Linked DNA regions of Kaistia algarum. The protein of the gene in region 1 interacts with the protein of each later gene in a pairwise test. Links are inferred from orthologs where the notes say so. Each region holds a gene or a part of one and is shown in the gene's direction. Other genes may lie near its edges. The genes, in order: OSH05_RS16365 and OSH05_RS08850.

Region 1 (14,737 bases):
TGTCAACGAGAGCGAGATCGTCGGCCTGCTCGGCGATAACGGCGCCGGCAAGTCGACGCTCATCAAGGTGCTTTCGGGCGCTGTGCCGCTGACCAGCGGCGATATCCATGTCCGCGGCAAGAAGGTCGCCTTCCGCTCGACGAGCGACGCCATTGCTGCCGGCATCGAGACCATCTACCAGGACTCGGCGCTCGTCACGCAGCTGTCGATCGCCCGTAACCTCTTCCTCGGCCGTGAGCCGATCAAAGGCCCGCGCTTCCTGAACCGCATGGATCAGGATGAGATGAACAAGGTGGCGGACGCGCTGTTGAAGCAGGTCGGCATCTCAAAGAACATTCCGCCGACGACGCCGATCGGCTCGCTATCGGGCGGCGAGCGCCAAGCCGTGGCCATAGCGAGAGCCATGCACTTCGACAGCGATCTCATCATCCTCGACGAGCCGACCAACAACCTCGGCGTCGCCGAGACGCAGGGCGTGCTCCGTTTCGTACGCAATGCGCGCGATTCCGGTCATTCCTGCATCTTCATCGCCCACAACATCCACCATGTTTTCCAGGTGGTGGACCGCATCGTCGTCATGCGACGCGGCAAGGTCGTCGCTGACGACATTGATCCGAAGAAGACGTCAGTTTCGGCAGTCGAGGATGTGATCACCGGCATGTCGGAGCTGTCGGGCGCTGCGGGACATCATTGAAGGAGACGGTAAGGGACGTTCGGGGGACCGCGTCTGCGAGAGCGCTTAGCCCGACGACCCTTGACCGCCGCGCGCACGTCGATGCGATGCTATCCGTATGGAGCCTCGGTATATCGTTGACGAGGCCGCGGCTGACCCGGCAGTCTTACTGGTCAAGCGGACCGGTCGCTCCGACTGAGGCTTCGCGGCAACGTCGGTCAGGCAATCGCACCCTCGCCGGTCGCTGTATGGAGTCAATGTTGCTAGATTAGCTCCATCGACTCGTCGGATCTGACGTCGGCGGGAACCAAGGTTGTTCTTTGAGATTGTACGTTCATGAACCATCCTCGCGTCTGCGCCCTCGCCATACTCGCCTTTGCGACCCTTGCCGGTTGCCAGTCTGCTCCTCCCATGCAGGTCTCGGCTCCAGTCGGTAGCCCCAACTTGCAGGAGGAGCCGCTGCGTTGGGTACGGACCGATGGCCAGAGTGGCCGCACCAATCCGGCTCTCGCTGATCAGTTCGCGGCGGACAGCGCTGCTTGCGGAGTTCCGCCAATGACGACGGCAACAAATGCGGCGCTACGGGTGTCGGAATCCTGCATGTCGCAGCGTGGTTATGTCCTGGTGCCGGCTTCGCAGGCAGCGGCGACGGCTGAACAATATCGTCGGCAGGCGGGTTACTGAGCTACCCCGCCTTCAGTCGATCGCCGGAACGGCTGAGGTCGGATCGTCATGCTCCCCCCGATGGCGGCCAACGCCGCCGGCTTCTAGTTCTTTCCATACCGCCTCCGCGTCGTCGGCGAAGGAAAAGAGCGACAGATCCTGGTGGTCGATCATGCCTTCTTCGACCAGGGCATCGAAGCCGATCGCTCGGGTCCAATAGTCCCTGTCGACCAGGACGACCGGGATCGGCGGCGATTTGCCGGTCTGGCGTAGCGTCAGCAGCTCGAATAATTCGTCGAATGTGCCGAAGCCACCTGGGAACACGATCAGCGCATTGGCCCGCATGGCGAGGTGCATCTTGCGCATCGCGAAGTAGTGGAAGCGGAAGGTCAGTTCGGGCGTCGTCCAGGGATTGGGCGCCTGCTCATGCGGCAGCGTTATGTTGAAGCCGATGGATGGCGCGCCGGCCTCAAACGCGCCTCGATTGGCCGCCGCCATGATGCCCGGTCCGCCGCCCGTGGCGATCACATTGTCCCGAAAGCCCCCATGATCCGCCGTCGCCCCGCCACGTTCCGAGACGATGCGGCCCACTTTCCGCGCTTCGTCATACCAGGCGCCGCGCCGGCCGGGCGCGCCCTCGTCGCTGCGGGCCGAGCCGAAGACGACGACTGTCGAGCGGATGGCGTGAAGGCGCAGGACTTCCTCGGCCTTGGCGTATTCCAACAGGAACCGGACACCGCGCATGGAATCGCCCAGTAGGAAGTCCGGGTCGAGGGCTGGCACACGATAGGAAGGTGAGGTGAGTTGGGCCGAATTGAGGGGATATGTTTTCTGCAACGTTGGCCTTTCCTCGACCGTGTCGATACCGCGAATGGCGACGATGCGGCGTTCGTGTACCAAGTCAATCTCACAGCGTTGAGCGGATCGATGATGCGGTGCTGGCGCCGCCGGGATTGTCGTTTGCCGGGTCAGCGGCTATTCTAACTAGCAGAGTCGGGTTTTATCTTGAAAGCCGGGCTTTTGTGTGGGGTTCGTTGGGGCACGAACCTCGCCACAAGGTAGCAGCCGGCGGTCGATCTAGGGTCGGTCGTTGATATTGGGTCTAAAGGCGCGGAATCTAATCCTGCTTTTTCGAATGGATCCTGAACGGTCTCGGGACCGTGGGATCTCGTGTCTTCGTCACCGGCGAAGATTGCAAGTCACTTGGCGATTCGAATGAGCGGATGCTACGCGCCGAAGGGAACAGTCATGTTTCTTTTCAACGAAGCCGCCGGCTGGGCCGACAGGCTGGCTGGCGAAGTGCATTCAATTTCGAATTCTGGATCGTCGGTCCCCGTCATGGGCAAAGTTGCCTCGGGATATCCAAGACCGGAGTTCGTCAGTTTTCCCCGGGCCGCCGAGTTCCGGATGTCAACCGACCATGCCCGCCTTGTCTCTGTCCGTTAGTCCGCTGGCCCAGCGGCCGATCGTCGTCGCACGGCGCTGGGACGGCCTTGGTGGACGGTTGAACGCCGTCATCAATGGCTATGCGCTGGCGCAGGTGCTGGACGCCGATTTTCGTTTCGCCTGGCCTGCGGGCGACAGCGGTACGGGCACGGCCGAAGCCATTTTCTCGCCAGAGTTCCTCGCCACGCACCGCCTTGACGAGGCCGCGCTCAATGGCTGCGAGATGCTGACGGATCCGACCGATTGGTCGATCGGCCGGGCGAAGGACGAGTTGCGCAAGGCGGGCGATCGTGCCGCCAAGATGGGTGGCCGAGCCGCCATCGAGGTTTCGGAATATGCAGCGACGCTCGGCTTCCGCGATGAGCATCACGCGGCGGCCACGGCGAGATTCGGGCAGGCGGTCCGCCAGATCGGCTGGAACCCCGTCATTATCGACCTGCTCACGACAATGGCTGCCGGCTTTCCGATTGGGCGATATGCGGCGATCCATGTTCGGGCCGGCGATATTGTCGAAGGCGACTGGCGCCAGTTCCTGCCGATGGAGAAGTACACGCCGCGCGCCCTCGTCGAGCGGGCCATTGAGCGGCTCCTAGCCGGCGGCGCGGACCATGTTCTCGTCCTTTCGGATAATCTCGACTACGCGGCGTTCCTCCGGCAGCAATATGACCGTGTGCGTCGCCCTCAGGAGTTGATCGCAGATTATGACGGCCTCGCGCCAGTTCAGCGTGCGCTGGTCGACATGTGGATGCTGTCGCATGGAACCTATGTTCTCGGCCCGACGACCAGCGCGTTCAGTCGCCTGGCGGCGAATGTATCGGGAGTGCCGCTGCGAGGTACGCACGAGATGTTCGGCCGCGAGGAGACCGGTAGCGTATTGCGCAGCGCCATTGAGTGCGACCTGGAGCGCAGCGACCTACCGGTTTTCATGAGACGGATGCTCGTTCGTGACATTCTCTGGTATCTGGGGATTTTCGGCGACAAGGTTCAGTTTGGCGACAGGACGCAGCTGGTCGAGAGAGCCGTCGCGCTGGAGCCGGATTTCTGCGGCGCGCTCAACAGTCTCGCCGCCGTCCAGGCTTTTCGCGGCGACCGGATTGGAGCGCGGACGACCTCGCTGAGGGCGCTTGCCGCCGCGGGCGGTGCGCAGCGTCACGACGACCCGACCGTGGAGAGCCTCGTCACCGCGATCAGCGACGACGTGCTCGGGGAGGCTATGGGCGAGAAGCCGAGCTGGACCGAGCGGCTACCGTTCCTGTCCAAAAAGCGTCAGGACACTCTGGATATTGAGCCGGTCCTTCGCGATCTCCGGCAACGACTGCAGCACTGTGAGAGGCTTCATCCGTTCCAGATCCACCATCAGGATGTGCTGTTCAATCTGGACTTTCAGATCTCGGCGCTTGCATGGCTCGGGCGGCTCGCCGGGCGATCGCGCGATGCGGCGCAGGCATCGTTGCGCACACGCGACGATGAGCTTCTGTTCGATGTCAGTTGGCGCCTGCCGGGCCTTCTGGCCCTCTCGGCGCCGGGGGGGTATCCCCACGTCCTACGCAATATCGAGACGGTTTCGATCCGTCTGTCAAAGGCGATCGGCGACGCTGTTTCCGCGCGCGGCAAGACGCTCGACCATCTCGCCTATTGCTATGCCGAGCGCGCCTATGTCTCGCCCTCGGGCCTCCGATGGATCCATGGCTGGGCCCATGATCCCGACGAGCACGGCCGAACGGCCTTCGCCTATGCGTTGGAGGGGAAAATCGTCTCGGGCGGCGTTGCCTATATTAAGCGGCAGGACGTGGTCACGGCGCTGAAAGATCCTTCTGCTCTGCTCAGTGAATTCGCCTTCCCGGTGCCGGTTGATGCCCCGGACGAGTTCGGAGAGCTGCAATCGGGAATTTCCCTGCGGCGCAAGGCGAAGTCGGCGCGGTAGTGGACCTGGCGCAACCGGAATTCCCGTTGCCCCAGGGTCCTTCGCAGTGTCGAGTTGACTATTCCGCTGCCTGGCTGCCCTGTGCGTGGCTACGCGGATGTATGCCACGCGCGAGCACCGGCTTCAGGAAGCGGCCCGTATAGCTGGCCGCCACCTTGGCGATGTCCTCCGGCCGGCCCTCCGCCACGATCTCGCCGCCGCCATCGCCGCCCTCCGGACCTAAGTCGATGATCCAGTCGGCCGTCTTGATCACTTCGAGATTGTGCTCGATCACCACGACGGTGTTGCCTTGGTCGACGAGGCTGTGCAGCACCTCCAGGAGCTTGGCGACGTCGTGGAAGTGTAGCCCGGTCGTCGGCTCGTCCAGGATATAGAGCGTCTTGCCGGTGGCGCGGCGGGAGAGCTCCTTCCCGAGCTTGACGCGCTGCGCCTCGCCGCCGGAAAGCGTCGTCGCCTGTTGGCCGACCTTGACATAGCCGAGACCCACCTCGTCGAGCGTCTCCATCTTGTCGCGGATCGCCGGCACCGCCTGGAAGAACTCGCGCGCCTCCTCGACGGTCATGTCGAGCACGTCGGCGATCGACTTGCCCTTGAACTTCACATCCAGCGTCTCGCGGCTGTAGCGCTTGCCCTTGCAAACCTCGCAGGTGACATAAACGTCCGGCAGGAAGTGCATCTCGATCTTGATGACGCCGTCGCCCTGGCAGGCCTCGCAGCGCCCGCCCTTGACGTTGAACGAGAATCGCCCCGGCCCATAACCGCGCGCCTTCGCTTCCGGCAGGCCCGAGAACCATTCGCGGATCGGCGTGAACGCGCCGGTATAGGTTGCCGGGTTGGAGCGCGGTGTGCGTCCGATCGGCGACTGGTCGATATCGATGATCTTGTCGATGAACTCGAGCCCCTCGATCCGGTCATGATCGGCCGGATGGATATGGGCGCCATTGAGCCGCCGCGCGACGGCCGCATAGAGCGTATCGATCAGGAAGGTCGACTTGCCGCCACCGGAAACGCCGGTGATGCAGGTGAAAGTACCGAGCGGGATATCCGCCGAGACATTCTTCAGATTGTTGCCGCGCGCGCCGACGACGCGGATCTTCTTCGTCTTGGAAATCGGCCGGCGCTTCTCAGGTATCTCGACGGCCAGTTCGCCTGAAAGATAGCGCCCCGTCAGCGACGCCGGATTGGCCATGATCTCGGCCGGCGTGCCCTTGGCGACGATCTCGCCGCCGTGAATGCCCGCCGCCGGGCCGACGTCGACCACATAGTCGGCGGTCAGGATCGCGTCCTCGTCATGCTCGACGACCAGCACCGTATTGCCGATGTCGCGCAGATGCCTAAGCGTTTCCAGCAGCCGTTCATTGTCGCGCTGATGCAGGCCGATCGACGGCTCGTCGAGCACATAAAGCACGCCCGTCAGCCCGGAGCCGATCTGCGAGGCGAGGCGGATGCGCTGGCTCTCGCCGCCGGATAGCGTGCCGGAATTGCGCGACATCATCAGATAGTCGAGACCGACATCGACCAGAAAGGAGAGGCGCTCACGGATCTCCTTGAGGATCCGCACCGCGATTTCGTTCTGCTTGTCGTTCAGTTCGCCCGGCAATGTGCCGAACCAGGCGGCAGCATGTCGGATCGACATCTCGGAGATCTGGGCGATGTGCTTGCCGGCGATCTTGACCGCCAGCGCCTCCGGCTTCAGCCGCGCGCCGCCACAGGCCTTGCATGGCGTCGCGCCCTGATAGCGCTCGATCTCCTCGCGGGCCCAGTTCGACTCGGTCTCGCGCCAGCGCCGCTCCAGATTGGTGACGACGCCCTCGAAGGACTTCTTCGTCTTGTAGGCGCGCGTGCCATCATTATAGACGAACTCGACCTCCTGCTTGCCGGTGCCATAGAGGATCGCGTTGCGTCCTGCCTCCGGAATCTCGTCCCAGGGGTCGGTCATCGCAAAGTCGAAATGGCGGGCGATCGCCTCCAGCGTTTGCACATAATAGGGCGAGGAAGACTTCGCCCAAGGCGCGACGGCGCCTTGCTTTAGCGTCAGCGAGCCATCCGGCACGACGAGGTCGGGATCGATCTTCTTCTCCGAGCCGAGCCCGTCGCATTCCGGGCAGGCGCCGAAGGGATTGTTGAACGAAAAGAGGCGCGGCTCGATCTCGGCGATGGTGAAGCCGGAAACGGGACAGGCGAACTTCTCCGAGAACAGGACGCGGCGCTCATTGCCCTTTTCGTCCTTTTCATCGGCGAACTCGGCAACCGCTATGCCCTCGGCCAGTTCCAGCGCCGTCTGGAACGAATCCGCCAGCCGCGCGGCGATATCGCCGCGCACCACGATGCGGTCGACGACGACGTCAATGTCGTGCTTGAGCTTCTTGTCGAGCGCAGGCGCCTCGTCGATCTCGAAGAACACGCCGTCCAGCTTGATGCGCTGGAAGCCCTTCTTCTGCAACTCCGCCAGTTCCTTTTTGTACTCGCCCTTGCGGCCGCGGATCATCGGCGCGAGCAGAAATAGACGCGTCCCCTCCGGCAGGGCCAGCACGCGGTCGACCATCTGGCTGACCGTCTGGCTCTCGATCGGCAGGCCTGTTGCCGGCGAATAGGGAATGCCGACGCGCGCAAACAGGAGGCGCATATAGTCGTAGATCTCGGTGACCGTGCCGACCGTCGAACGCGGGTTCTTCGACGTCGTCTTCTGCTCGATCGAGATCGCGGGCGAGAGGCCGTCGATCTGGTCGACATCCGGCTTCTGCATCATCTCCAGAAACTGGCGCGCATAGGCCGACAGGCTCTCGACATAGCGCCTCTGGCCTTCCGCATAGATCGTATCGAAGGCAAGCGACGATTTTCCGGATCCCGAGAGCCCGGTCAGTACGACGAGCTTGTCGCGCGGGATATCGATATCGATGTTCTTGAGATTATGCTCGCGCGCACCGCGGATCGATATGTACTTGCCCGTGGCGGCGCCCGGGCGCGGTGCGTCGGTGTCGTGAACCATGTGACCAATCCGTCGGAGAGCTGCCGGCACGATGGCCGACACGCCAATTTAGGCAATCGAGCCGCTGAAACAAGAAGCGGCACCGCAAGAGCGCCGCCCTTGGAGCGCATCGAACGACAACGTCATCGAATCTAGAAAGCCATGTTGCCAGATCGTTTGGACTTGTCTAGAACAAAAAGAGAACATGAGGCCGTTTCGATGTGGACAAGCCCGATTGCGCCGGGCCGTGACGGTCGTTTCGGTTTATCCTACCGGGAAAGTGAGAGAAGGAAGCCAACATGGCCGGCAGCGTCAACAAGGTAATTCTGGTCGGCAATCTCGGCCGCGACCCGGAGGTGCGCCGGTCGCAGTCCGGCGATCCGATCGTCAATTTGAACATCGCGACGTCGGAGAGCTGGCGCGACAAGGCCAGCGGCGAGCGCAAGGAAAAGACCGAGTGGCACCGTGTGGTGATCTTCAACGAGAATCTCGCCAAGATTGCCGAGCAATATCTGAAGAAGGGCTCGAAGGTTTATATCGAGGGCCAGTTGCAGACGCGCAAATGGCAGGACCAGTCCGGCCAGGAGAAGTTCACCACCGAGATCGTCCTGCAGCGTTTCCGTGGCGAGTTGACCTTGCTCGATGGCCGCTCGGGCGGGGGCGAGGCGGGTGACTACGGCGCCGGTAGCGGCGGCGAATTCGGCCGTTCCAGCCCGATGGAAAGCCCACGCGGCGGCGCCCGTCAGCCCGCCCCGGCCTCCAGCTCCTTCGGCGCCGATCTCGACGACGACATCCCGTTCTAGGCGTTCCAGACCGGCGTTGCGTTCCATGCCGATCCTTCCCGATATTCTCGCCCCCGACCTTGATGTCGTGTTCTGTGGAACGGGGGCGGGGGCTTGGTCGGCCCGGGTGGGGGCCTATTATGGAAAGCCCGGCAACAAGTTCTGGCCGACGCTTCATGAAGTCGGCCTGACGCCGCGACGGTTGCAGCCGGCCGAGTTTCGCGAGGTACTCGGCTTCGGCATCGGTTTGACCGATGTTGCTAAGGAGCATGTCGGGCAGGACGATGCGATCGATCTGTCGCGCGTCGACGCCGCCGCGCTGCATGAGAAGATCGGCATTTATCGGCCGCTTCTTCTTGCCTTTACCTCGAAACGCGCGGCGAGCCTTGCGCTCGGCCGGCCGACAGGCACCATCCCCTATGGCGAGCAGGTTGAGCGAATCGGGGCTAGCCGCCTGCATGTCCTCACTTCGCCCTCCGGCGCGGCGGGCTCCTACTGGTCGCTGGACCCCTGGCTCGGCCTGGCTGCTGCGGTGCGTGCCGGCCGGACGATTGAGGCTGCCCGGCGGTTGCAGAGCGTTGATCTTGAACGGGTAAATGTCTAAGAGCCTGCGGTGTTCCGGCGTATTCGGGCCGGGGAGGGGACGCGCGAACCATGAGCAACCCAGCATCGTCGCTCCAGGCGACCTTCGCCAAGGCGGTCGGCGCCTATAATGCCGGCCAGCTTGCGGAGGCGGAGCGCAATTGCCGGCTGGTTCTCTCCGCCCGGCCAAACGTCTTCGATGCGCGCTATCTTCTTGCTCTGATCCAGGCTGGGCTCGGCCAGCACAAGCAGGCCGTCGAGAGCTTCGACAAGGCGTTGTCTATGAAGCCGGGCGTGCCGGAACTCCTCAGTGCCAAGGCGACGAGCCTGCAGCAGCTCGGCCGCCATGCCGATGCCGTAGCGGCCTATGACAAGGCGCTGGCGGCCAACCCGAAATTCGCCGAAGGCTATTTCAATCGCGGCACGGCGCTGGAGTCGCTCGGGCGGCATGAGGAGGCGCTGGCGAGCTATGAGCGGGCCATTGCCGTCCGGCCGAACTTCGCCGAGGCCTATAATAATCGCGGCATCCGCCTGCAGGAGCTCGGCCGCTTCGACGACGCGATGGCGAGCTTCGACAAGGCGCTCGCCTTTGCGCCACGGCATGTCGCTTTCCTCCACAACAAGGGCCGACTGCTGCGCGTTCTTGGGCGCCAGGTTGAGGCGATCGCCTTCTACGATCGCGCCGTCGCCTCCGGCGCTGCCTTTCCCGAGCTATGGATCAGCCGCGCCGTGGCGTTGCAGGATCTCGGCCGCACGGAGGAGGCGCTGGCGAGTTTCGATCGCGCCATCGCGCTGCGTCCGGACGATGTCGGCATTCTCGCAAGCCGTGCGAGCACGGAGATTGTCGCCGGCCGACCGGCGGACGCCCTAGCGACGTTGGATCGAGCCAGCGGCAAGCCGGCGCTTTCGGCCGAATATCACGCCCTGCGCGGCAACGCGCTTTATGAGCTCGATCGCTATGACGAGGCGGTCGACGCTTATGACCGGGCCCTCGCGCTGGCGCCGAACCATGCCGGCGCGCGCACCGACCGCGCCAATGCACTGCGGCTCGTCGGTCGGCAGGCGGAGGCGCTGCGGGACTATTCAGCCGCGTTGCGGATCGATCCGGCTTCGGACGAGGCGATCTATGGCCGCGGCACGCTGCTGCTCTCGCTGGGGCGCTTTCAGGAGGGCTGGCCCGATTTCGAGCGCCGCCGCGCCATGGGCGGCTGGGAGAAGCGCGAGTTCTCGACGCCGGAATGGGACGGGTCGGAAGTCTTCGGCCGGACGCTGCTGGTCCATGCCGAGCAAGGCCTCGGCGACACCATCCAGTTCAGCCGCTTCGTCAAGCTGCTGCAGGGCAGGGGCGGCAAGGTCATTCTCGAAGTACAGCCGCCGCTGCGGGCCATTCTGTCTAGCCTCGGCAATGTCACCGTCGTCGGACGCGCCGAAAAGGTGCCGCTGCATGACATGCATGTGCCGGTGATGAGCCTGCCTTACATGCTGCATGCCGGCTCGGATGTCGCTCCAGGTGGCGTTCCGTACCTGACTGCCGATCCGAAGCGGGTCGAGGCATGGCGGGATCGCCTGCCTCCCGGGCGGCTGCGCATCGGCATCGCCTGGCAGGGCAATCCGAATGCCAAGGTCGACCGCGTCCGATCCGTGCCGCTGCGCGCCTTCGCTCCGCTAGCCGCGTTGCCGGATGTGACGCTGATCAGCCTGCAGAAGGGCCATGGACTCGAACAACTCGCCGATCTGCCTGCGGTAATGCGGGTCGAGACGCTGCCGGATGATTTCGCGACCGGGCCGGATTCCTTCATGGATACGGCGGCCGTGATGATGAACCTCGATCTGATCGTCTCGATCGACTCGGCCGTGACGCATCTGGCCGGCGCGCTTGGTCGTCCGGTCTTCGTCGCGCTCAAGCATTCGCCGGAATGGCGGTGGATGGAGGGGCGCGAGGATTCGCCCTGGTATCCGACGGCGCGGCTTTTCCTGCAAAAGCGGGATGGCGAGTGGGACGAGGTGCTGGAGCGGATCGCCGCCGCGGCCGCGGAGCGCTTTGCCGGAGGCCAAGGAACTCTCGCGTGACACTGGCGCCGCTTCTGGCCGCGGGACCGGTAATCCAGTTGCACGCTTTCTCGGCTATTGCCGCCTTCGCGCTGGGGCTCGTTCAACTCCTGGCGCCGAAGGGAACGCTGCCGCACCGCTCGCTCGGCTTTATCTGGGTGGCGCTGATGGTCGTGGTGGCCGGATCATCCTTCTTCATTCACACGATGCGGTCCTGGGGCGACTGGAGCCCGATTCACATCCTGTCGGTTGTGACCCTGGTGGCCCTTCCGGGCGCCGTTGCCCATGCCCGCGGCCACCGCGTTGCCGCGCATAAGCGTGCCATGACGATGATCTTTGCCGGCGCGCTGGTGATCGCCGGCTTCTTCACCTTCATGCCAGGCCGGATCATGCACGAAGTCGCCTTCGGCGTGGCCGTGCCGGCCGCGCCATAGTCTGTCATCCGAGATCCGTACGCCTTCAGTTCTGGGCAACCACGCGGAAGATGCTCCAGCGCGACGTTCCCGACACAACATAGGGCTCGAGTTTTTTGCCCCATTCGGCATGGGCCGGAATCTTGGCGATCGCCTCGAAGAAGGTTTCGAGTTCGGCCAGGCTCTCCACCGCGATGTTGTTTTCGATGGTGGCCTCCAGAGCGCCGATGGAGCCTGTGCTGATTACCGAGCGCTTCATGTCGATGCCGGCTTTCGAACCGATATCGCGCTCCCATTCCTTCATCAATTCGATCGCCTGTTGCTTGTGGCCGAAGCGGGCGTCGATCTGCCAGCGTGCGATGAACATGATTGTTCCTCCCGCCGCCGGTTTCGGCGGCAGCGAAGTCTAGCACCGAATGCCCCGTTGCTTAAGGCTGCGTCGCCGCCTTGGCGATCGCGACCACGCCGTCGGCGACGAACTGCACGGATAGGGCGGCGAGCAGCACACCGAGCAGGCGCGTCAGGACGATCCGTCCGGTCTCGCCGAGTGCGCGGTCGAGCGGACCGGCGAGCAGGAACACGACGAGGCAGCTTCCGATCAGCGCTGCGATGATGACGAGGAGGCCGATCAGCGCGAGGAGGTTCGGCGCCGACGACGCGGTCAGGATCGTCGCAGAAATCGCGCCGGGTCCCGATATCAGCGGAATCGCGAGCGGGAAGACCGCGATGTGGCGGACGTCTTCGCCGGTCATGGCCTCTTCGCCCAGCGCCCGGTCGGCGGAAGTCTGCTTGCGCTTGTCGCGCCGCTCGAAAACCATCTCGAAGGCGATCCAGAAAAGCAGCAGTCCGCCAGCGATGCGGAAGGCGGAAAGCGAGATGCCGAGGAAATTCAGCAACCCCTGGCCGCCAAGCGCGAAGACGAACAGGATTGCCGCGGCCGTCAACGTCGCACGGAACCCCGTCTGGCGACGCTGTTCCTTCGTCATGCCGCGCGTCAGGCCAACGAAGATTGGCGCGAGGCCGATCGGATCCAGTGTCACGAACAGCGTCACCAGCGCATTCAGCCAATAGTCCGCCACCGCGACCTCCGAGACCGCCTGCTTAGCAAGGCGAGCTTGGCACGCTGTCGATTAGCCTACCAGTCCGCCGCGCCCGCGCTCCAATAGCCATAGGCGCCGCAACTCTCGTCCTTGCGGCGAACCGGGTCGACGCGGTCGGGAGCCACCATCTCGACGACGTAGCACTCGTCCGCATCCTCGGCGAGCAGCTTGTAGTCCTTGCCGTCGCTCTTATACCAGAGCGAGGCAGCGTTGGGGCCCGGCGGCAGGGTAGAAGGATAGGCCCCGCCCTCCGCATGAATCTGGTCGATGGCGGCTTGCAGGCGATGGAGGCGGACGAGATTTCGCTCATAAGGGAAGACCAGCGGTTCCGCCGGTATCCGCAGCCCCTCGACCTTCTCCCGCGCCCGCCGGGCGAGGTCTTTCGGATCCGCCGACGCGAAATCGAATGGATGCTTCTCGATGTCCCGGATGCAGGCGGCGAGGCCGTCCGAATAGATCGCCGAACCCTTGGCATTCAGATGGTAGACGGTGTCGTAGCGGTACTGCCTGGGCACCACCGCTGCGACCGGATCGCAATAGATGGGAAGCCCCTGCTCGGACGACGCTTTTGCAAGCTTGATCAGACGGTTCCAGTAGCTCTCGTTAAAGATCGAACCGGAATCGTCCTCCAGAATGACGGGCCAGGTCAGGAACATGCTGGCACCTTCGCCGGCGATGATGTCGCGCCAGGTCGTGAGCTGGCGGATACCATAGGGCGATAGGTTGGCGACGATCGGTGTATTGAGTGGCGCCAGTGTCTTCAACAATCGAGGCGGCGTATTGAGGATCAGTTCCTTGTCGCCGTGATCCGTCATCGTCGAATAGTCGTAGGGCCCATAGCCCTTCAGCCCGGGCTCGGCCCGGACTTTCTGCCAGTCGGCGAGAAGTGCCGGATCATCCAGCAGCGGATGGCGTCGCTTGCCTCGAAGCCCGGCCTCGATCTTCTCCCATGCGGCTTCCAGGATCTGCACCGGCGACACGGCGATGAGGATCTCGGGATAGTGCGAGAGCGGGACGGGCTTCATGTAGGCGTAGAAAAAGGCGAGGAAATTCGCCGGCGTCAGGTCGGTAGGGCTTTCGCGGTTGTAGAGTTCGAACTCAAGCGGAACGACGACGCGGTCATTGGTGTCGACATATTCGTTGGCGGCGGACATGAGCAGATCAATGTCGAGACCGGCATGGAGGCCGAGATTGAGCACGGGCTCGCCGATCTCCGTCTGGATTTGCCGGCTGTTGACGCCGAAGAGCGACGCGGACCCACCAATGATCAGGGTCTTCTGCTGATCGGGAGGGAAATTCGCCAGTTCCTCCGTGTAGAAGATCCGCCGCAGATTGATGATGTCGCGCAGCCACCACTCTGCCTTCGACCAGCTGCCAAGCTGGAAGAACACGAGGCCGATATAAGCGGCGAGTGTCAGCACCGCGAACAACGCCATCACGGAAAGATTGCGGCGCGCGCCTGCCTTCAGCGCCGCGCGGCTGAACCGGCTTTTGTCAGAAGCGGAAATAGATGAAGTCATTCGTCGACGTTCCGCCGGTGAAGGTTACGAGCGCCATGCCGAAGAGGATACCGGCGAGGATCGCGGCGCGCAGCGCGATCTTGCGGTCCGGCGAGATCGTTGCGCCGGCGATCATCGTTGCCGTCGGGGCGAGGAAGGCGAGGACGCCGGCAAAGACGACTAGTGCCATCATGCGGTTGAAGGCTGCCCGATCCAGAAACGGCCGGAAGCTGTCGGTGGCGAGGCTCGGCAAATCGACCATCGCCGAAAGGTGCACGCCGGCGTCGCTGAGGTTCGCCGAGCGAAAGAGCACCCAGGTGACGGTCACGAACAGGAAGGTGAGGGGCCAGGCGAAGGATGCCGGCAGGCGTGGCAGGCTGGAGCGCGAATACCAGCGATTGGCCGCCAGCGCGAGGCCGTGCATCAGCCCCCACAGGACGAACCCCCATCCGGCGCCGTGCCAGATGCCGCCGATCAACATGGTGGCCACGAGATTCAGATAGGTCCGTGCGCCACCGCGCCGGTTCCCGCCGAGAGAGATGTACACGTAGTCGCGCAGCCAGTTGGACAGCGTGATATGCCAGCGCCGCCAGAACTCCTGGATCGAATGCGACTTGTAGGGCGAGGCGAAGTTCAGT
Region 2 (14,959 bases), on another replicon or contig:
CTTCATCATCTGGACGGTGTCGATGTCATCCTTGTCCCATTCGATGAAGGAGCGATCCTCCATCGCGGCCGGTCCGCTCGGCACCAGGTCGTTAAGAAGGGCTCGCGTCAGCACGAAGCCGCCGACATGCTGGGAGAGGTGTCGGGGAAAACCACGCAGTTCCATGGCAAGGTCGATAGCGCGGCGGATGGTCGGATTGGCGGGGTCGAGACCGGCCTCGGCCACGAATTTCTCCTGGATGCCCGAACCCCAGCCGCCCCCCCAGATCGTGCCGCCCAGCGCCAGGATCACATCCTCGGAGAGCCCGAGCGCCTTGCCGACTTCGCGGATGGCACTCTTGGACCGATAGGAGATCACGGTAGCGCAGATCGATGCGCGCAAGCGGCCATAGCGGCGGTAGATATATTGGATCACCTCCTCGCGCCGCTCATGCTCGAAATCGACGTCGATGTCGGGCGGTTCTTTGCGCTCGGCCGACAGGAAGCGCTCGAAGAGCAGCTTGTGCCGCATCGGGTCGACAGAGGTGACGCCCAAGCAGAAGCAAATGACTGAATTGGCCGCCGATCCTCGTCCCTGGCAGAGGATGCCGATCTCGCGCGCATACTCAACGATGTCATGGACGGTAATGAAATAGGCCGGATAATCGAGCCGGCGCACCATCAGCAGTTCATGCTTGATCTGCTTGCGCACGGCAGGCGGTATCCGGAGCGGATAGCGCTTCTTGGCGCCCTGGAAGACGAGCGCCTGCAGATAGCGGTGCGGCGTCGTACCGAGCGGCACCGGCTCGCGCGGATATTGATATTCGATCTCGTCGAGCGTGAAGGTGATGCGCCGCATAAAGAGCATCGTCTCGGCAATGGCCTCCGGCCGGTCGCGGAACAGTCGCGCCATCTCGGCAGGCGGCTTCAGATGCCGTTCGGCATTCATCTCCAGCCGGCGGCCGGCCTTTTCGATCGTCGTCTTTTCCCGAATGCACGCGAGCACGTCCTGGAGGGGGCGACGCTCCGGCGCGTGATAGAGCACGTCATTGACGGCAATCAGGGGAACGTCGGTCTTGCGAGCGATCTGCGCCAGAGCGGCAAGGCGGCGGCGGTCGTCGCCGCGGCGATAAAAGGCGGCGCCCAGCCAGCTTCGCCCCGGCGCCAGAGCCGCGAGCGCTTTCAGGGGAGCGCCGATACCGTCCGTGGAACCACGGGGCGGCATCAGAATGAAGAGCGAATCCTCCTGAAAGGTGCGGAGATCCTCAAAACGGATCTCGCATTCGCCCTTCGACGTGCGCCCCTTGCCGAGGCTCAGCAGATGCGAGAGCCGGCTATAGGCCGGCCGGTCGGTCGGATAGGCGAGGATGTCGGGCGTGCCATCGGCAAAGACGAGGCGAACGCCGACGAGGAGCTTCAACCCCTTCCGCCAAGTCTCGCCATGCATCTTGCTCTTCCAAGCCTCATGGGCCCGAACGATGCCGGCGAACGTGTTCCGATCCGCGATGGCGATACCAGAGAGGCCAAGCGCATGGGCTTGCGTAACGAGCTCATGGGCATGCGACCCGCCTTCCAGGAAGGAAAAATTGCTGAGGCAGGCCAGTTCGGCATAAAGCGGAGTTGCAATGCTCATGCGAACAGTCCGTGCATGAACCAGAGCGGGTGGGGCTCCCCGCCTTCATAGAGGCCTTGGCGATAGAGCCAGAAGCGGCGGCCTTCGCTGTCCTCGACGCGATAATAATCGCGCGTCTTCGGTGCCTTTTCCTCGCGCCACCATTCCGGCGCGATGCGCTCGGGCCCCTCGGCATGGGCTACGGCGTGCAGCACGCGGCGCCAGCGGAAGCGCAGTGGCGGGCCGTCGGGCACTTCGGCGAGGGCTTCGATCCGCTCCGGTGGATCGAGGAGGGAGAGCGGGCGCAGCGGCGGTTCTCCGGGCTGAGCCTCGATCGCAGGGAGGGCGCCGCTGGATTGGATCGCCGGCAAGAGGCGCGAGCGGCGCTCGGGAATATGCGTGTCCTCCGACGCAAAGCGCAGCACATGGGCGGTGCCGAAGCGAGCGCCGAGCTGGTCGACGAGATCGAAGACGGCGCCTTCATCCTGCTTATTGCCGTCAAGGGTCGCCTGAGCCTCTGTCATCGATTCGGTTCGGAAGGCGCCGAGGCGGATCAGGTCGAAGCCGAAGCCGGCATCGAGCGGATCGGAAAGAGCGTCCAGCCGCTCACCGAAGAGACGTTGCAGCATTCGCGGATCGCGGTTCGGCCGGGCGGTCGCGACCGCGATGCGCCGCACGGCCCCGTCGACACGGTAGAAGCACGCCTCGAAGCCACGACCGCCCTCGCCGCGCGCCTCCAGTTCCCGCGCGAGTTGGCTGGCGAGAATTTTGAGCGTCGCGCTGATGTCTTCCTCGCGCACGACCGGCTCGAAGAAGATCCGCTCCGTCACCAGGACCGGCATCGGCCGGCGCGGCGAGATCGGGTGCTCGGCCCGCCCCGTCAGTCTTTCGAGCCGTTCGACGATGGTTGCGCCAAAGCGGGCGGCGAGCGGGGCGCGCGGCCGGTCGACAAGGTCGGCGATGGTTTTCAGTCCGGCGCGGGATAGCGCCAGCGTTTCGGCCTCGCCGAGGTCGAGTGCCGCCACCGGGAGCGGCCGGACGGCTTGCGCCTCGTGTCCCGGTTTGATGATACGAGAGCGGCCGGTACGGGCCAGCGCGCGGGCTGCCTCGCTCGCACCGGCGATGGCGCCATGGGCGGTGAGGCCGGATGCGGCCAGGCGGCGCAGCAGATCGCGGAACAGCGCCGCCTCGCCCTTGAAGATCGGCGCCACGCCGGTGATGTCGAGGATGAGTTCGTTGCCATCCTGGCGGGCGACCAGCGGCGTATAGCGCTCGCAGCCATCGGCGAGGCGCTCCATCAGCGCGTCGTCGGCCGCGCTATCGATATCGGCGACGTCCGGATCGGCGATGCGAGCCCGTGCCTCGGCGAGCGCGAGGCCGGGGCCGAGGCCGAGCCTAAGGGCCGCCGGATCCGGCGCGGCGATGCGCATGGCGCCCTTGACCTTCTCGACGATCAGCAGCGGCTTTTCCGGCGAAAGGCGGGAGAAGGAGCCCCTCGGCAGGCGGCGCAGCCGGTCGGAGGCGAGGAAGGGCAGCCGGATCGCGCAGAAGCGGCGGGGGTACGAAGCGTCCATCGTCGCGGTTCCATTCAAGGCGCCACGGACCGCCGGCCGGTCCGTGGCGATGGCGCAATAGGGTCAGATCGAAGGTCGGATGGCCCGGCGCATCGAGGGCGAGTGGCTGCGCGGGAGCGGAGCGGACTTCCCAGCGAGTCTCGGCGCTGCCGGGCATCGGCCGGGCGCCTGGTCGCAGCAGGAACAGCGTGACGCCGGACGCCTCCGCCGCGAGGACGAGCCGGCGCTGCGTCGTCAGGTCCAGCTCCTTGGGCTCGCCGAAGGGCTCGATGAGGACAGCGCCGATGGCGGTGCTGCGTGCCGCCTCGATGCCCGCCCGCAGCACGCAGACGGCATGGGAGAGACGCACAAGCACGAGTCGCGCGGGGTCGAGCCCGAGCGCGCTAAGCCCGTCGACATGGAGTTCGCCGCCCTCGCGCGCCGCATGATCCTGCCTTATCCAGACGATCGGGCGCTTAGCCGGCGCGCTGGCGAAGGCAAGCAGAGCGGCAAATCCGTTCGTCGCGACCTGGTCGCCGGCGGAGGCGGGATGGAATTCGTGCAGCGCGCCGCAGGCGAGCCCCCCGCCGAGATGGGCGTCGACCTCGCCGCGATCGATCGGGACGAGCCGGGACGCCGCCGGACGCGCAATCTCGCCCGCCGTCTCGATCGCCGCGATGCGCTGCCGCAATGCGGAAAGGGTCGACGCTTCCAAGCCCATCCTCGCCACCCGTTCTCCATCGTCGCTGTATGTTCATGATTTGTTCTATAACGACTCCGGATGAGGAAAGAGTCAACGTGGCTCATTGCGCGCCAAGCGGCGCTCGCTCAATATCGGCGGCCCATGAGGCCACTGAGCGATAATCCGCCTTGCCGCGTTCGACGCCCCAACCCCGTCCGAAAGAATGCCGATGACGGCTCCTTCGCCACCCCTCGCCGTTTCCAGCTGGAGCCTGCACCGGACGCTCGGCCTCACCTTTCCGAACCGTCCCGATCACGATGTCGCGACGCCGACGCCGCAGCCGACCTATGGCGAAGGGCGGATCTCCCTGCTTGACATGCCCGAATTGGTGCGCGGCCTCGGCATCGATCGCGTCGAGATATGCTCGTTCCATATCGCCAACCGCGATCCCGTCTATCTTGCGGAGTTACGGGCCGCGCTCGCGGCCAGCGGCATCACGCTGCAGACGCTGCTGGTCGAATATGGCGACATCACCAATCCAGCGACCGCCGAGCGCGATCTCGCCTGGATCGGCAGATGGATCGAGACGGCCGCCGAACTCGGCGCCGAGCAGGCGCGGGTGATTGCCGGTAAGGCTAAGCATTCCGCGGAGACGCTGGGGCGCAGTGTCGTAGGTCTCAGGCGGCTGGCGCGGCAGGGCGAGACGCTCGGCGTTCGGATCGTGACCGAGAACTGGTTCGATTTTCTTTCGACCCCGGCCGAGGTCCATAGCTTGTTCTATAGGCTGGACGGCGCCGTCGGGCTCAACGGCGATTTCGGCAATTGGTCCGGTCCCGGCAAATATGAGGATCTGAAAGCGATCTTCCGAATCGCCATCTGTTGTCACGCCAAGGGCGATTTCAGCGACGGCCAACTCGATGAGGAAGACTATGCAAACTGCCTCGCCGCCGCGACGGCGGCTGGCTTCCGGGGCCCTTACACCTTGATCTATGACGGCAGCGATCCGGACGAGATCGCCAATCTGGCGATCGAACGGGATTTTATCCGCAACTATTTCGCCTGAGACCCGGCCGCCGGGTGCTCGCCGGCTCTGGACAGTGCCGGCCGGGGGGCAGCCGCATCGGTCGGCCGTTTCGCAGGCTTCTCGTGTTCGAAGGAATAATCGGCCAAAAGCTCGATCGCCTTGGCGAAGACGGCCTCCTCGTGCCGGGTCTTCTCCGCGCTCTGCCTTGTGTCGGCGGCGCGCCGCTCCAGCAGGCCGCGGATGAAATTGTCGCCGGAATTCTTGCGGAAGCGCGCCGCCATCAATTCGGCCCGCTTCGCCTGCCGTTCCAGCTTCTTCACGCCGACGGCGATCTCCGCCTTCTGCTTGGTGAGCGTGTCGCGGATGGCGGCGACGAGGTCGACGGATTCAAACGGTAACTCGCTGTCGAGGACGGAGGCGACCAGTTCATGGATGCGCTCCATCGCGCGGGCGGCGATGTTCTCCGCGATCAGTTCGCCCTCATAGCCCGTCTCGTCATAGGCCTTGCGGCGATCGGGGTCGGAGAGAACGTCATAGGCGTGAGCGAGCGTATGGAAGGCCGCGGAACTGCCGCCGGTATCGGGATGGGCCTTGCGAGCCTTCTGGCGATAGGCCTTGTCAATCTCGGCCGCGCTGGTGTCGGGATCGACCCCGAGTTCGACATAAAGGCTGCGTTTTTCGCCCAAGGACGGCTCCGCGGTCAGGCGGCGCCGCAAGCCGGCGCCCGGAATCGATGACGCGCGCAGAAAGTCATGCTAGCGCCAGAAAGTCCACTCTTGGCGTTCGACTAGCCGCCGCCGAACAGGCGGCGCAGGAACCCACCCTGGCGTGGCGGCGCTTCGTAATAGCCGTCATTGCCACCCTGGCCGACATTGGCGGGAGGCACGGGGCCGCCGGCATTGTCGCCATCGAAGATCGATTCGCGGTGGATCGGCGGCGAGCCATTGGCGAGATAATTGGGATCGTTCGCGACCGAGGGCGCGACCGGGCCGTCACCCGACTCCGGATCATTCCCATAGACGGGCTGCGTGCTGCCCGTGGTCTGCGTATCCGGCGGGACGAGGCCACCGGTGCCGGGTTGCGGCATGTCCGAAAGACCCTCCTGGCCACCCTGCTGGTCGTCGCCGAAGGTCTGGTAATGGCTGGCATTCTGGTAGCTATAGTCGCCGGGAAGATTCGCGACCGCGACGCCCTGATGCGCCTCGACCATGAAGCGGTTCCATATCTGCGCCGGCAAGCTGCCGCCCGTCATGCGCTTGGTCGGCTTGAAATCGTCATTGCCGAGCCATACGCCGGCCGTGAGGTTCGCGGTGTAGCCGACGAACCAGGCGTCGCGCGAATCGTTCGTCGTGCCGGTCTTGCCCGCCGCCGGCCAGCCGGCGATCGCGGCCTTGCGGCCGGTTCCGCGCGAGAGCGTATCGGAAAGCATGGTGTTCATCATGCCGACATTGGTCGGGTCGATGACCTGCGTCGCCTTGTAGGCCGGCCGCTGGTAGAGGACCTTGCCGTCGACGCTCGTCACCGTCGTGATGACATGCGGCGGCACGGCGAAGCCGCCATTGGCGAAGGGCGCATAGGCGTCGGTCAGTTCAAGCAGGCTCACCTCGGACGTGCCGAGCGCGATCGAGGGATTGGGCTGCAATTGCGAGGTGATGCCGAGCCGGTGCGCCGTGGCGACGACCGTGTCGGGACCGACCTCGTTGGCGAGCTGGACGGCGATCGTGTTGATCGAGAGCGCCAGCGCGGTTTGCAGCGTGACCGGGCCGCGATAGGTCTTTTCGTAGTTCTTCGGCTCCCATTTGCCGATGCGCGTCGGCTGGTCGACGCGGACGGTGTCCGGGGTCAGACCGAATTCAAGCGCCGTCAGATAGACAAAGGGCTTGAAGGCCGATCCCGGCTGACGCTTCGCCTCGACCGCGCGGTTGAACTGGCTCTTCTGGTAGTCGCGCCCACCGACCATGGCGCGGACCGCGCCGGTGCCGTCGAGCGCGACCAATGCGCCCTGGCTGACACCATAGGTCTTGCCGCTCTTGTCGAGCGATTCGGTGATCGCTCGTCCGGCCGCATCCTGGAGATGCGAGTCGATCGTCGTCTCGACGACGACGTCCTGATCAAGGGCGCCGACGACGTCGGGGACGAGATCCGCCACCCAGTCGGCGACATAGCGGCCGCCGCCGCCTTCGCCCTCGGCCTGAGCAACGACCGCGACGGTGGCTGCCTGCTTTTCCTGGTCGGCCGTGATGAAGCCCTGATCCTGCATGGCTTCCAGAACGAGCTTGGCGCGGGCATCGGCCGCGTCGGGATCGCTGGTTGGGGCATAACGCGACGGCGCCTTCAGGAGCGCGGCCAGCACCGCCGCCTCCTTCAGGGTGACGTCGCGGGCCGATTTGCCGAAATAACGCCGCGCCGCCGCGTCGACGCCGTAAGCCCCGGCGCCGAGATAGACGCGATTCAGATAGGCTTCGAGGATCTGCTGCTTGGAATATTTGGCGTCAAGCCACAGCGCCATCATCGCTTCCTGCAGCTTGCGCTCGAAGGTGCGCTCCGGCTTCAGGAACAAATTCTTGGCGAGCTGCTGGGTCAGCGTCGAGCCGCCCTGGACGACGCCGCCGGCGCGGGCATTGGTATAGAAGGCGCGAGCAAGGCCGATCGGATCGACACCGAAATGGCTGTAGAAGCGGCGATCCTCGATCGCGATTACGGCCTCCGGCAGATAGGGCGGCAGATCCTCGATGCGCACGAACTCGCCGCCCGTATCGCCGCGATTGGCGATGAGCGAGCCGTCATTGGCGAGGATCTTGATGTTCGGCGGCCGCTTCGGCAGCACCGACCAATCGGCCGACGACGGCATCTGGCTCGCATAATAGGCGAGTGCGCCGACGACGAGCACGGTTCCCCAGACACCGAGGATGATGCCCCATTTCACCGTGCGTCGGAAAAGACGGAAGAGCGAAAAACCGCCGCCGCCGGAACCACGCCGCCGCCGTTCTGGCTTCGGCTTGCGGCGTTCGCGGGCGCGGCGCGGCGCTACTTCCTCGATGTCGTAAAACTCCGCGTCCTCGATGTCGTCGGCGACGCGCCGTGCGCCTCCCCGGCGCGATCGCTTCTCTCGCCCGCCCGAGCTGCCCGCCGGCCGGTCGTCCTCGCTGAGGCCGATATCGAGATCCTCGTCCGAACTCTCGCGGGGCCTGTCCATCACAGGCTCGATGCGGTCTCGGCGCGTGAGCGGTCTCGCCATGCTCGTCCTGGTATCCCTTGATAACGGCCGGCCGGAACGTCCGGCCCCTTGCGAGCGAGTGACCGACGAATGCGGCGATTTCACGGGAAATCGCTGATTCGCTTTCTAAAATACCATGAGAACTCTGCGTTGTTCCTTAAGAAGGGAGGGCTGGGTTCGCTGGGTCGTTCGCCCTTTCCTTTCGGCTCCGGCGGGGCCATGTTCCGCAACTCTGCTGAAAGGATGCGCCCCGTGGATGTCGGCCGTACGGTCTCGGTTCTGCTGCCGGTCGCGGTCGACGGACCCTATACCTACCGCGTGCAGAATGGCCTGGAGCTTGCCCCCGGCGACATCGTCCGTGTGCCGCTGGGCCCGCGCGAGATCGTCGGAGCCGTATGGGATGATGTGCCGGATGGCTCGGTCGGCCATAACCGCCTGCGTCCGGTCGCCCATCGCTATGACGCGCCGCCGCTCGATCCGACCATCCGCAAATTCGTCGACTGGGTCGCGAACTACACGCTGACCCCCCGCGGCATGGTCCTGCGCATGGTGCTGCGCGCGCCGGGGGCGCTGGAGCCCGAGCGCGCTGTCGAGGCGGTCCGCATCGCCGGTCCGCCGCCGGAGCGCCTGACGCCGGCTCGCCGCCGCGTGCTCGACATCGCCGCTGATGGCGCGCCATGGTCGCGCCCGGCCCTCGCGGCCGCGGCGGGCGTCTCGTCGGGCGTCGTCTCCGGCCTTATCGAGGCGGGCAGCCTCGCCGTCCTGCATCTGCCGCCGCCGCCGGCGACCCTTCCACCCGATCCCGACCACGCCCGGCCGCGTTTCGACGACGGCCAGAGCGAGGCGGCTGAGGCGCTGCGAAAGATGGCCGCCGAGGGCGGATATGGCGTGACCCTGCTCGACGGCATCACCGGTTCGGGCAAGACCGAGATCTATTTCGAGGCCGTGGCAGAAACACTGCGCCGCGGTCGGCAGACGCTGATCCTGCTGCCCGAGATCGCGCTCACCACGGATTTTCTCGATCGGTTCGCCCGCCGCTTCGGCGAGCGGCCGGCGGAATGGCATTCGGAGGTATCCCCGCGCCAGCGTGAACGCGTCTGGCGGGCGGTGGCGAGCGGCGAGGCGAAGGCGGTCGTCGGCGCGCGTTCGGCGCTCTTCCTGCCTTTCCCGAAGCTCGGCCTCGTCATCGTCGACGAGGAACATGACGGCGCCTACAAGCAGGAGGAAGGCGTCACCTATAATGCCCGAGACATGGCGGTGGTGCGTGGCCATATCGGCGGATTTCCCGTGGTTCTGTCCTCGGCGACGCCCTCGATTGAGAGCCGCGTCAATGCCGATCAGGGCCGCTATCGCCGCATCGAGCTGACGACGCGATTTGCCGCCGCGAAGCTGCCGGAAATCCGTGCGCTCGACATGCGTCTCCATCCGCCCGAGAAGGGTTCGTTCCTGTCACCTGTGCTGGTTCAGGCGATGGAGGCGACGCTGGCGGCGAAGTCGCAGACGTTGCTGTTCCTGAACCGACGCGGCTATGCGCCGCTGACGCTCTGCCGCCATTGTGGCCATCGCTTCCAATGCCCCAATTGCTCCACCTGGCTGGTCGAGCACCGCTTCCGCGGCCAGCTCGTCTGTCATCATTGCGGTCACAGCGAAGCACGGCCGGACCGTTGCCCGGTCTGCGACGCCGAGGACAGCCTCGTTGCCTGCGGTCCCGGCGTCGAGCGCATCGCCGAGGAGGTGGCAGCCCGCTTTCCCGAGGCGCGGCGGATCGTGCTCTCCAGTGATCTTCTCGGCGGCGTCCAGCGCATGCGAGATGAGCTGGAAGCGATCCGGCGCGGCGAGGCCGACATCGTCATCGGCACCCAGCTCGTCGCCAAGGGGCATAATTTCCCGCTGCTCGCCCTTGTCGGCGTGGTCGATGCCGATCTCGGCCTCGCCCAGGGCGATCCGCGCGCGGCGGAGCGTACCTTCCAGCTGCTCGCGCAAGTGACGGGACGTGCCGGACGGGCTGGCGGCGACAGCCATGCCTATCTCCAGACCTATGCTCCCGAACACCCCGTGATCGCGGCGATCGCGTCTGGCAATCGCGAGGCCTTCTATGCGCGGGAGATCGAGGCGCGCCGTGTCTCGGGTCTGCCGCCGTTCGGCCGCCTCGCCGGCATCATCGTCTCGGCCGCCGACCGGGCCGGGGCTCATGCCTATGCCGGAACGCTGCGACGCGCCGCCCCGATCGACACGATCGCCATGGTGCTGGGCCCGTCGGAGGCGCCGCTGGCCGTGCTGCGTGGCCGCCACCGCTTCCGCCTGCTGGTCCAGGCGCCGCGCGGCTTCGACCTGCAGGACTTCCTGCGCGGCTGGCTCGCAGCGGCGCCACCGCCTCGCGGCAGCGTCAAGGTTCAGGTCGATATCGATCCGCAGAGCTTTCTTTAAAAGTTCTAAGGGTTGCGGAACGGGGCCGGGCGGGTTAGCCCATGGGCTTCCCGCCGGTCAAACGGCGCCCCACGCAAAGCAGGCAAACATGGCACCGAAGAAGGTCATTTACGATACGGATCCCGGCGTTGACGACGCCATGGCGCTGCTGTTCCTGGAATATTCACCCGACGTCGATCTCGTCGGCATAACCACCGTGCTGGGCAATGCGACGATCGAGACGACGACCCGCAATGGGCTGTTCCTGAAGGACTATTTTGATATCGCAGCGCCCGTCGTTCAGGGCGCCGGCCGTCCGGTCGTCATGGAGCCGACCGCGCCGCCGACCTATGTCCATGGCGAAAACGGCCTTGGTGATATCCCGCTTCCGGATGTGATCCGTTCGAAGGTTCACGAGCTGCCGGCCCATGAATTCATCATCAAGACCGTACGCGACAATCCGGGCGAGATCTCCATCGTCGCCGTCGGGCGCATGACCAACCTCGCGCTCGCGCTGCGGCAGGATCCGGGCATCGTTCCGCTGGTCCGCGAGATCGTCATCATGGGCGGCGCCTTCGGCTACAAGGGCCATTCCGGCAATGTGACGCCGGTCGCCGAAGCCAACATCATCGGCGATCCGCACGCCGCCGACGAGATCTTCGGCGCCGCCTGGCCGATCACCGTGGTCGGGCTCGACGTGACGCAGGAAGCGGTCATGAGCGTTGCCTATCTAGAAGCGCTACGCGATGCGGGCGGCAAGGCCGGACAGTTCATCTGGGACATCACCCGCTTCTACGCCAACTTCTACAGCTCAACGACAGGGCTCGAAGGCATCCCGGTGCATGATTCCTCCGCCGTCGCCTATCTGCTCGATCCGACCCTGTTCACGACGCGCTTGGGTCCGCTGCGCGTGGTGACCGAGGGTATTGCGATCGGCCAGACGATCCAGCAGCCCAACAGCCGCAAGTTCCATGAGAATGCCTGGAGCGGCCGCCCGGATCACGCGATCTGCATCGACGGCGACGCCGAGCGCTTCCTGAAGCTCTATTTCGATACGATCGTCGCCGGGGCCGCGGCACGAGCCTGAGGCGCATCGCGGGCGCGGCGCGCGCTCTTGGGGGCAGATTTGATGACGAGCGACACAATCGTCCTCGTGACCTCGATCCCGCCGCGCTTCGGTGGCGATGACGAAGCACGCCAACTCTCCCGCGTCGGCCTGACCATTGCCGACGCGGTTCAATCCTTCGAGGCGAACGGCTTCCGCGTCGTCTCGATCAATCGTGAGGGCGAAGCGGCCGGGATCAAGGGCTATCCGACTGTCGAGATCCGCGAAGTGCCGCCCGGCGGGGTCTATCCGAACAAATACGGCCCGAATTTCGAGCCCCTCTTCGCCTATTTCGGCGATGCGCCTGGTGCGATCGTCAATGCCGACATCTTCATGCTCCGCTGCGACGCCGCCTCGGTGATCCTCAACCAGCCGGGCAAGGTGCTGCTGGCCCGCCGCCTCGACGTCTCCTCCTCGGGGTCGAGCGTCATCGGCAGCTATAATCGCGGCATCGACGGTCTCTTCTTCTCGGCCGGCGCCCTCGCCGAGCTTGCTGCCGATCCCGATGTCTGCGCCTTCCAGCTTGGAACGCCCTATTGGGATGTTCTGATCCCGGTCGTCGCCTCGCTTCACCGCGAGGTGGAATTCGTGCCGGCGCCCTTCCTGCTGCATGAGATCCATCCGGCGCGCTGGAACAAGGTCGAGTATCAGGGGCTGCGTGAAAAGGCGGTGTTTGCCGCCATTGCCCATGCGACGCGCTGGAGGGCCAGCCGGCCGCGCGCGGATGCGTTCCTCAAGGGCCTCGAAGGCTATCTGGGCGGCCCGTTCCAGCCGGCGAGCGAGCGCAGCATCAAGGATGCCGCCGTCTATATGAGCCTCTGGCTTACCAAGATCGAGACCAAGCCCTCCGATGCGGTGAAGGTCGATCTGAACGATCCCGTCATCGCGCGTTTCGTGCGCCAGATCTTCTCGCACACGGCCGAAGCGCTCACGATCGCCAAATGGCTGGATGCACGCGAAGACGATAGCGAGCTGCCGCTTTTCCAGAAGGTGCGCCGCTTTGTGAAGATGATGCTGAAGACCCGCAAGACCCAGCGGCGCGCCGCGCGCGTCCGGGCGCTCTTCCCCGATTGACGCAGACGAGCGGTTACGGCCGCCCGCCCAACCTCGTCGTCGCCCTGGCGCCGGCATCGACCGCCTTGGCAAGGCAAGCTTCCAGACCAGCGCCGGCGAGGCGGGCCGCCAGGAAGCCGGCGAGGAACGCGTCGCCGGCTCCCGTGGTGTCCACGACCTCGACCGTGGGCGGCGCGGCGCGAAGCCGCACGGCAGACGTTGCCACCTCCGCGCCCTCGGCACCGCGCTTGATCGCGACGACGCCGTAGCGATCGGTCAAGAATCGGATCTGCTCCATCGGATCGCGCCGGCCGGATAGACAGGCGGCCTCCTCGGCATTGGGGAACAGGATCGTCGCGTCATGGGTCCAGCCGAGGAAATTGTCGGGTCCGACCTCCTCGAGGAAGCCGACCGAAGCTGGATCGACGGTGACGGTGATGCCGCGCGATCGGGCCACGGCGATAAAGGACATCACCGCCGCGCGCGGTCCGGGCGCGAACAGCGCATAGCCCGAGACATGGACGAGATCGAGACCGGCCAGCAGCGACAGCGGCAGGTCGCGGCCGGAGAAGGCCAAGTTGGCGCCCCGATCGGTCAGGAAGGAGCGTTCGCCATCCGGCGAGATGATGTTGATCAGCATGCCGGTGCCGCGCGTCTCGTCGCCGGAGAGCAGCGGCGTGATGCCGACGGCGCGGAACTGTGCCTCCTGCTGGGCGAGATCGCTCTGGCCGACGCGGCCGACCAGCGCGACCGGCACGCCGAAATGCGCCAGCCAGGCCGCCTGGTTGGAGGCGGAGCCGCCCGGGTGGAGGTCGATCTTCGCGCGGCGGTCCGAGCCGAGCACAATCGGTCCCTCAGGCCGGACGATGACGTCGGTCATGACGTCGCCGATGACGAGGACACGCGGCTTGGCTTCGGAGGAAGGCATGGGTTGGCTCGATTCGTACTGCGGTGGCGTCATCCTATAGGGCCGATTATGACGGGCGATAAGCGGCGCCGTGTGCAATTGCCTTGAACGCGCCATCGCTTCGCGCCATCTCTCGCTTCGACGCCCCGCCCGGAGATACGCATGACCGCCGCCAATCCGCCGATCGAGACCAATCCCCTGCTCGATTCCTGGACGACCCCATTCGGCGTGCCGCCTTTCGCGCAAATCGCCAATGCGCATTACCGGCCGGCTTTCGAGGCGGCGCTTGCCGAGCACAGCCGCGACATCGCGGCGATCATCGAAAATCCCGAGCCGCCGACCTTCGCCAATACGATCGACGCGTTTGAACTCTCCGGCCGTTCGCTCGACCGCGTCGCTTCTGTGTTCTTCAACCTGACCGGTGCGAACACCAATGACGAGCTGGATGCGATCGAGACCGAGATCGCGCCGAAACTCTCCCGCCACTACAGCGCGATCTATCTCGACGACGCGCTCTTCGCCCGGATCGATACCCTGTTCAAGGCGGGCTTCGCCGGCTTGAGCGAGGAGCAGGCGCGCGTCCTCGACCGCTACCACACTGCCTTCGTCCGCTCCGGCGCCGGCCTGCCCGCGGAAACGAAGTCCCGCATCGCCGCCATATCCGAGCGCCTTGCCACGATCGGCACGAGTTTCGGTCAAAACGTGCTGGCCGATGAGAAAAGCTGGAAGCTGGTGCTGGAGGCGGGGGAGGACCTGGCCGGCCTGCCGGACTTCCTGATAGCCTCGGCCGCCCAGGCCGCGAAGGACCGCGACCTTCCCGGAAAATACGTCATCACCCTCTCTCGTTCCTCGATCGAGCCGTTCCTGCAATTCTCGGCGCGGCGCGACCTGCGCGAAAAGGCCTTTGCCGCCTGGACGTCGCGGGGCGAGGCCGGTGCAACCGACAATCGCGGCATCATCGCCGAGACGATCGCGCTGCGCGCCGAAATGGCCCGCCTCCTCGGCTATCCGACCTTTGCCCATTTCCGCCTCGACGATTCGATGGCGAAGACGCCCGATGCGGCGATGGGACTGCTTCGATCGGTCTGGACACCGGCCCGCGAGCGGGCGATTACTGAGCGCGAAGCACTGCAGGCGCTCGCGAAAGCCGAGGGGGCGGATTTCGACATCGCCGCCTGGGACTGGCGCTATTATTCCGAGCGCCGCCGCAAGGCCGAGTTCGATTTGGACGAGAGCGGCCTGAAGCCCTATTTGCAGCTCGGCAAGGTGATCGAGGCGGCCTTCGATACGGCAACGCGGCTTTTCGGCGTCACCTTCACCGAGCGCTTCGATATCCCGGCCTATCACCCCGATGTGCGCGTCTTCGAGGTTCGCGACCGCGACGGCTCGCTCACCGGCATTTTCCTCGGCGACTATTTCGCC

The links.
Region 2: the proteins of OSH05_RS16365 (region 1) and OSH05_RS08850 interact in binary tests that used the Escherichia coli proteins (3 or more experiments, as listed by UniProt). The link is inferred for Kaistia algarum from one-to-one orthologs.

Annotation. Positions count from the first base shown.
Region 1 is NZ_JAPKNJ010000002.1:657,949-672,685, reverse strand. The notes cover bases 7,009-9,725. They hold OSH05_RS16365 (single-stranded DNA-binding protein), read left to right. Parts: upstream 7,009-7,973; coding sequence 7,974-8,477; downstream 8,478-9,725. Other genes in these bases: OSH05_RS16355 (tetratricopeptide repeat protein), read left to right, coding at 9,111-9,725; OSH05_RS16360 (mismatch-specific DNA-glycosylase), read left to right, coding at 8,503-9,060; uvrA (excinuclease ABC subunit UvrA), read right to left, coding at 7,009-7,695. Outside these bases: OSH05_RS16390 (ATP-binding cassette domain-containing protein), read left to right, coding at 1-694; OSH05_RS16385 (hypothetical protein), read left to right, coding at 1,229-1,357; OSH05_RS16380 (LOG family protein), read right to left, coding at 1,370-2,236; OSH05_RS16375 (O-fucosyltransferase family protein), read left to right, coding at 2,757-4,706; more of uvrA, read right to left, coding at 4,765-7,008; more of OSH05_RS16355, read left to right, coding at 9,726-11,108; OSH05_RS16350 (DUF2306 domain-containing protein), read left to right, coding at 11,105-11,521; OSH05_RS16345 (hypothetical protein), read right to left, coding at 11,547-11,867; OSH05_RS16340 (MarC family protein), read right to left, coding at 11,929-12,579; OSH05_RS16335 (hypothetical protein), read right to left, coding at 12,636-14,120; OSH05_RS16330 (MBOAT family O-acyltransferase), read right to left, coding at 14,095-14,737. UniProt on the Escherichia coli protein: Plays an important role in DNA replication, recombination and repair. Binds to ssDNA and to an array of partner proteins to recruit them to their sites of action during DNA metabolism. Acts as a sliding platform that migrates on DNA via reptation.
Region 2 is NZ_JAPKNJ010000001.1:1,811,832-1,826,790, reverse strand. Bases 7,951-10,889 are described here. They hold OSH05_RS08850 (primosomal protein N'), read left to right. Parts: upstream 7,951-8,285; coding sequence 8,286-10,493; downstream 10,494-10,889. Other genes in these bases: OSH05_RS08845 (nucleoside hydrolase), read left to right, coding at 10,582-10,889; OSH05_RS08855 (transglycosylase domain-containing protein), read right to left, coding at 7,951-8,087. Outside these bases: OSH05_RS08880 (error-prone DNA polymerase), read right to left, coding at 1-1,611; OSH05_RS08875 (Y-family DNA polymerase), read right to left, coding at 1,608-3,020; OSH05_RS08870 (ImuA family protein), read right to left, coding at 2,986-3,864; OSH05_RS08865 (sugar phosphate isomerase/epimerase family protein), read left to right, coding at 4,055-4,888; OSH05_RS08860 (DnaJ domain-containing protein), read right to left, coding at 4,876-5,535; more of OSH05_RS08855, read right to left, coding at 5,637-7,950; more of OSH05_RS08845, read left to right, coding at 10,890-11,559; OSH05_RS08840 (hypothetical protein), read left to right, coding at 11,602-12,651; OSH05_RS08835 (carbohydrate kinase family protein), read right to left, coding at 12,665-13,558; OSH05_RS08830 (M3 family metallopeptidase), read left to right, coding at 13,700-14,959.